2 regions of the Promicromonospora aerolata genome follow, and region 2 is predicted to be linked to the other one. Evidence: riboswitches for the same ligand, from Rfam matches in the RefSeq annotation. Region 2 holds a riboswitch; the other holds the start of a gene.

Region 1 (3,202 bases), 1.3 Mb from region 2:
GTCCTCGACGACCGTCAGCGCCGGTGCTTCTTCCTGTGCCCGGCGGATCCGGCCGCGGATCACGGTGAAGAGCGCGTTGCCGCCGATCACGATCACCACGATGTTCGAAGCGGCGGACGGCCAGACGCCGTTCGCCGCGGCCACGGTCATCAAGATGGTGGCCGCCAGCACGTTGGTGCCCTGGAACGCGAAGGAATCGGCGCTCCAGCGACCCCGGCTGACCATGGCATAGGCCACGAGCCCGGCGAGCGCGCCGAACCAGCCGAGGACGGTGACGACCATCATGAGGGTCATGGCAATACTCCTGGGAAAAAGACGGATCGAAACGATTCGAGGATGCGGTGGAGACCGAGAGCCGGAATCCATGTGGGGGTGTGGGCATCTGGTCGGAGGAGCTCGGTCCGACCGCCGCCAAGATCAAGCATGAGGCCTGATCGCGTTCAGCACAATCGAATGTTTGTGACTCCGGGATGTAGCATTGCTACATGCCAACCGACCCGCGCAGACTCGCCTTCCTTCTTGCCGTGCATCGTGCCGGCGGAGTGCTCGCAGCGGCTGATCTACTGCATGTGACGCCGTCCGCAGTCTCGCAGCAGATCGCCCGTCTGGAGGCCGAGGAGGGTATCGACGTCCTGGATCGAGGGCCGCGCGGAGTAACCCTCACGCCGGCCGGCCGGGTGCTCGCCGACGCGGCCGAGAGCATCGAGGCGGAGCTGGTCCAGGCGCGCCAGGCCGTTGCCGCGTTGGGCGGTGAACTCACCGGACGGGTTTCGGTCGGCTCGATCCAGACCGCCATCCGAACGGTCGTCGCGCCGATGCTCGTCTCGCTCGCCGAGCGGCACCCGCACATCGAGGTGGACGTGCAGGAGTATGACCCACCGGAGGCGACCCGTCGCCTGCGCGCCGGCGACCTGGACGCCATCGTGCTCGAGCGGGACGTCGAGGTCGACGCCCCGGCCCCGCGCGGCGCCCACGACGTGCCGCTGCTCGACGAACCGTGGCGCATCGTGGTTCCCACGAGCCTGCCCGAGCCGGAACGCATCGACGACCTCGCCGGACTCGTGTGGGTGGGGCCGCAAGCCGGCTCCGCCGCGGACCGCGCGGTCGGTCGCCTGGCCGCCCAGCTCGGTACCGCCTTCGACATGCGGCACGCCTACAACGACTTCGACACCGCGATCTCGCTCGTCGCGGCCGGCCAGGGCATCGCGATGCTGCCCGCGCTGGCCCTGCAGCAGGACGTGCCCGACGGCGTCGCCGTGGTGGCGCTGGCCGGTCTCGGCTCGCGGCGCATGGTGGTGCGCCACCGGCAGAACCGGCACGAGCCGGGGCCGGCGGTGCGGGCGGTCGTGGACGAGATGGTGGCGGCGGCTCGCGACATCGACCTGGGGTAGCGCTCGCTTCCGGGCTCCCTTTCCGGTGCGGGTGCCCACGCCGCTACGATGTGGGCATAACTGAAGATCTTCAACGGTCCCGGGGCTCGAGGAGCTCGACCACCGGGGCCGTGCCGCCAGAACCGTGACGGGAGAGTCCGGCCGGGCGCGCACCACCGCCGTCGGCGGAGCGCCTCCGGAGCACCGGCGCCGAAGGAGCAATTTCCTCCCCGGGAATCTCTCAGGCCCCCGTACCGTCACAGTGAGGCAACTCTGGAAAGCGAGCAGTCGCGGCCGGGCAACCGGCCGTGGAGGCTCCACCGACGGTGCAAGTCGGCGCGTCCCGCGCCTCCCCGGACGTCCGGGGAGGTCACGACGGACCGGCAAAACTCTCAGGTAGACGTACGCCCCCGCGCGGGCACGGCGTCCGATGACAGAGCGGGGAGGGACCGCAGTCGTCCCCACGCCCTCGGACAGCCAGGAGCCCGCCGTGAGCACGCCCCACAATCCCGACGTCTTTGCCGACCGGCACCTCGGCCCCCGCGGCCGCGAGGTCGCCACCATGCTCGACCAGCTCGGCATCGACACCATGGACACGCTCGTCGACCGGGCCGTCCCCCAGGCGATCCGCAGCCAGAAGCCGTTGAGCCTGCCCGCCGCACGCACCGAGCCCGAGGTGCTGGCCCACCTGCGCGAGCTCGCCGGCAAGAACCAGGTCAAGACGCAGATGATCGGCCAGGGCTTCTACGGCACGCACACGCCCGCCGTCATCCGCCGCAACGTGCTCGAGTCGCCCGCCTGGTACACGGCCTACACGCCGTACCAGCCGGAGATCAGCCAGGGCCGGCTCGAGGCGCTCCTCAACTTCCAGACCGCCGTCGAGGACCTCACCGGTCTCGAGATCGCGAACGCCTCCCTGCTCGACGAGGCCAGCGCCGTCGCCGAGGCGGTCGCCCTGATGTGGCGCGGGTCGAAGGCCACGGAGGGGTACGTCGTCCTGGACGCCGACCTGTTCGGGCAGTCGCTCGCGGTCGCTCGTGGCCGCGCCGAGGCGATCGGCCTCCCGGTCGTGGTGGCCGACCTGAGCAACGGCCTCCAGGCAGGCCTCCCCGCAGAACTGCCCGCCGGCCCCATGGTCGGTCTCGTGGTGCAGCAGGCCGGGGCGTCGGGTCGCGTGCTCGATGCGCGCGGCGTGATCGCCGAGGCCAAGCAGGCGGGTGCGCTCGTCACGGTGGCCACCGATCTGCTCGCCCTGACGCTCCTGGTCAGCCCCGGCGAGCTCGGTGCCGACATCTCCGTGGGCTCCGCGCAGCGCTTCGGCGTCCCGCTCTTCTACGGTGGCCCGCATGCCGCCTACATGGCGGTCCGGAAGGGTCTGGAACGCCAGCTGCCCGGCCGCCTCGTCGGCGTCTCGGTCGACGTCGACGGAGCCTCCGGCTACCGCCTCGCCCTGGCCACCCGGGAGCAGCACATCCGGCGCGAGAAGGCCACGAGCAACATCTGCACGGCTCAGGCGCTGCTGGCCATCGTCGCCAGCATGTACGCGGTCTACCACGGTCCCGAGGGCCTCAAGGCGATAGCCCAGCGCGTCCACACCCACGCGACCACCCTGGCCGAATCACTGCGCGCGGCAGGCGTCGAGATCGAGCACGACACCTTCTTCGACACGATCCGCCTGAACGTTCCCGGCAAGGCGAAGGATGCAGCAGCCGCGGCAGCCGAGGCGGGCTACAACCTCTTCGTCCCGGACGCCGACCACGTCCAGATCAGCCTCGACGAGACCACCACGCAGTCGGATACCGAGACGGTCGCCACCATCCTCCTCACCACGC
Region 2 (3,202 bases):
GATGTCGTGCTGATCCCTGCCGGTCACCTCCACTCGTGCAATCCGGTCGGTGGTACCTGGACGTACCAGATGATGCTCTTCGAACCGCAATGGATCCGTGAGCGGGCGTGGCCGCACAGGGCCGGGCCTGAGCTCCAGGATGGCGAGCGTCCCAAGCGCTCGACCGATCGAAGGCCCGATGGATCAGTTCCTTGCTGTCGCTCTTGCCCATTTCCTCGCTGTGCTCATACCGGGCATCGGCTTCTTCCTGATCGTCCGCACCGCAACGGCCCACGGAAGGCGCGCCGCCAGCGCTGTATGCGTGGGAATCGCGACGGCGAACGGAGCGCTCATCGCCGCTGCATTCGGCGGACTCTCGTTGATCGGGGACCCGACGGTGCTGGCATGGATCGAGCTCGCCGGTGGAGCCTTCCTGATGTGGATGGGCATCGCCTTCTGGCGTGCGAGCGTCTCGTCCACCGTCGATGCCGGTGGATCCTCTGGGCGCGTGGCCTGGGGGAGGAACTTCGGCATGGGGCTGGCGTCCGGACTGCTGAATCCGAAGAACCCGTGGATCACCCGGGTGGCGGCGGTCGTCGTGACGATCCTCGGGATCGCGTTCTTCGGGATCGGGATCGGGATCGGGATCGGGATCGTCTCGTCGCGGGTGACCTGTTCACGTTCGAGTCACATATTCGCCGCTGAGGTGGCGGATGCGGATACACGAGAACATTTAATACTTCGAGGTGAATCGCCTGTAGGCGCTGTCATCGACTTCGATTCCCTTCCTTTAAATCGAGTGTGCACCCTCGCAAAACCGATCTGCTACCATGCTCACTGAAATATGCACAATTGAACATCCCTGTAGCGTGGCGGGAGAGTTCACCTGATCCATCAGGTGGCGCCGTAGGAGCAACACCTCCCCAGGAACCTCTCAGGCACCCGTACCGCCACGACAAGGAACTCTGGAGAGCAGCCAGGCTTCGCGCCTGACTCACCGACGGGGCAAGCCGACCATGTGTCGGCACAAACTCTCAGGTCACATACAGAGCGGGGAGGAACTCATCGTGCCGGCATCTGTCGGCCTGGCTTTGGAGTTCCCATGATCTGCTCACAACCCTCTAGGGCTGACGCTCGCGTCAGCAGCCCAGATAGTTCCCCGGGTGTGCTCGACGGATCGTCAACGCAGACGATCGTCGCCAAGAAGATGAACTCGGCTGTCTTCCCCTGTCATCAGGAGTGCTCATGACGCTGAGCGCACTGGACCTGTTCTCCATCGGGATCGGGCCGTCGTCGTCCCACACGGTCGGACCGATGCGCGCGGCCCGCGTGTTCGTCGACGCGCTACGGTCCCAGGACGTACTGGGCAAGGTTGTGCGCGTGCAGGCCGAGCTGTTCGGCTCCCTGGGCGCCACAGGTCACGGGCACGGCTCGGACGAGGCCGTGATCCTGGGCCTGCTGGGAGAGACGCCCGAGGCCGTCGACACTGCCACCGTCGGCACTCGGGCAAGGCAGGTCTGCGCGGACGGACTGCTGCTGCTCGGTGGAGAGCACCAGATCGGCTTCTCACGCAGCGACGACCTGATCCTGCACAGACGACGGAGCCTGCCGGAGCACCCCAACGGCATGACCTTCCGCGCCTTCGACCGGCACGGCGGTACGGTCCATGAGTCGACGCACTTCTCGGTCGGCGGTGGGTTCGTGGTGGGCCAGGACGCGATGGCGCAACGACGCATCACCGCTGGCGTGACCCGTCTCCCGTTTCCGTTCTCCTCCGGCGCTGAACTGCTGCGGCACTGCTCCCAGGAACAGCTGAGCATCGCCGAGATCATGCTGGCGAACGAGCTGGTGTGGCGGTCTGAGGAGCAGCTGCGTAGCGAGCTGCTGCGCATCTGGGCGGCGATGAAGGAGTGCGTCCACAACGGGTGCACCAGTCAGGAGCAGATGCTCCCCGGAGCATTGAACGTGCCGCGCCGTGCCCCGCTGCTTCAGACGAAGCTGTCGGCCGAGACCGGCTCGAGCGACCCCATCGGCGCCATGGACTGGGTCACCCTCTTCGCGCTGGCGGTGAACGAGGAGAACGCCGCCGGCGGACGCGTCGTGACCGCTCCCACGAACGGTGCGGCGGGCGTCGTCCCGGCAGTACTGCACTATTACGACCGGTTCATCCCGGACGCCAGCGACGACGGAGTGGTGACGTTCCTTCTCACCGCCGCAGCCATCGGCATCCTCATCAAGGAGAACGCGTCGATCTCAGGTGCAGAAGTCGGGTGCCAGGGCGAGATCGGCTCGGCCTGCTCGATGGCCGCTGCCGGACTGTGTGCCGTCATGGGTGGGACACCCGAACAGGTCGAGAACGCCGCCGAGATCGGGATCGAGCACAACCTGGGGCTCACCTGCGACCCGATCGGTGGACTCGTGCAGATCCCCTGCATCGAGCGCAACGCCATCGCGAGTACCAAGGCCATCAACGCGGCGCGCATCGCCCTGCACGGAGACGGCAACCACCGGGTCTCCCTCGACCAGGCGATCAAGACCATGCGCGACACGGGTGCCGACATGAAACTGAGAGCGTTATTCAGCTGGCCAGTCGGTAGAACTCCAGGTTGACGATCACGTGGATGACGGTTGGGAGTTCGCTCAGGCGTCCGCGGTAGCCGGTGGCGAGGGTCTTCCACTGCTTGAGCAGTCCGATGGCTCGTTCGACCGGGGCGCGGAAGCTGGCTACGGCGCGGTTGAACGCGATGTCTTCGGGTGTGCGCTCGACATCCTTCGGCTTCTTCAACGGGGTCCAGTCGGTGTGCCGGCTGTAGGCGCTGTCGCCGAAGACGGCCAGCTGCGGGTTGTGGTCGGTGGCGGCACGGATCTGGTAGCCCCACCCCACCAGGTCCAGGGCCACCGAGTCGTGGCGGCGGCCGGGCACGGGGTCTGAGACGTCGGTCAGGGTGCCGTCGGGCCGGGCCGCGACCTGCACGTTGAGTGCCTGCTTGCGGTGCTTGCCGTTGAAGTTCTCCTTCCCGGTCGCGGTGCGGTTGCCGGTCGGGACCGGGGTCCCGTCGATTAGGACGACGCCGGAGGCGAGAGCGTCGGTCAGGCGGGCGCGGTCCATCATCGTGACCATGCCCAGGATCGGTAGCAGGTAGCGGTAGATCCGCGAGACCGTGGACTGGGAGACGCCGTGCAGGTCTGCGGTGACCTGCTGGGCGAGGTTGTGGCGCACCAT

What was found. Region 2 has a riboswitch for glycine ahead of ACFSL2_RS11470 (L-serine ammonia-lyase). Riboswitches for the same ligand answer to the same signal wherever they lie in the genome.
Region 1: it holds a riboswitch for glycine, as region 2 does, so the genes downstream of both, gcvP (aminomethyl-transferring glycine dehydrogenase) here and ACFSL2_RS11470 (L-serine ammonia-lyase) in region 2, are expected to answer to the same signal.

What each region holds. Positions count from the first base shown of each region.
Region 1 covers NZ_JBHUHF010000001.1:3,868,701-3,871,902, reverse strand. Annotated here, with positions in the region: gene ACFSL2_RS17225 (hypothetical protein) at 1-294, opposite strand, end outside; gene ACFSL2_RS17220 (LysR family transcriptional regulator) at 486-1,391, shown strand; glycine riboswitch at 1,510-1,637, shown strand; gene gcvP (aminomethyl-transferring glycine dehydrogenase) at 1,801-3,202, shown strand, end outside.
Region 2 covers NZ_JBHUHF010000001.1:2,545,272-2,548,473, reverse strand. Annotated here, with positions in the region: partial or broken gene ACFSL2_RS11480 (AraC family ligand binding domain-containing protein) at 1-99, shown strand, start outside; gene ACFSL2_RS11475 (LysE family translocator) at 179-820, shown strand; glycine riboswitch at 843-939, shown strand; glycine riboswitch at 943-1,030, shown strand; gene ACFSL2_RS11470 (L-serine ammonia-lyase) at 1,225-2,589, shown strand; gene ACFSL2_RS11465 (transposase family protein) at 2,558-3,202, opposite strand, start outside.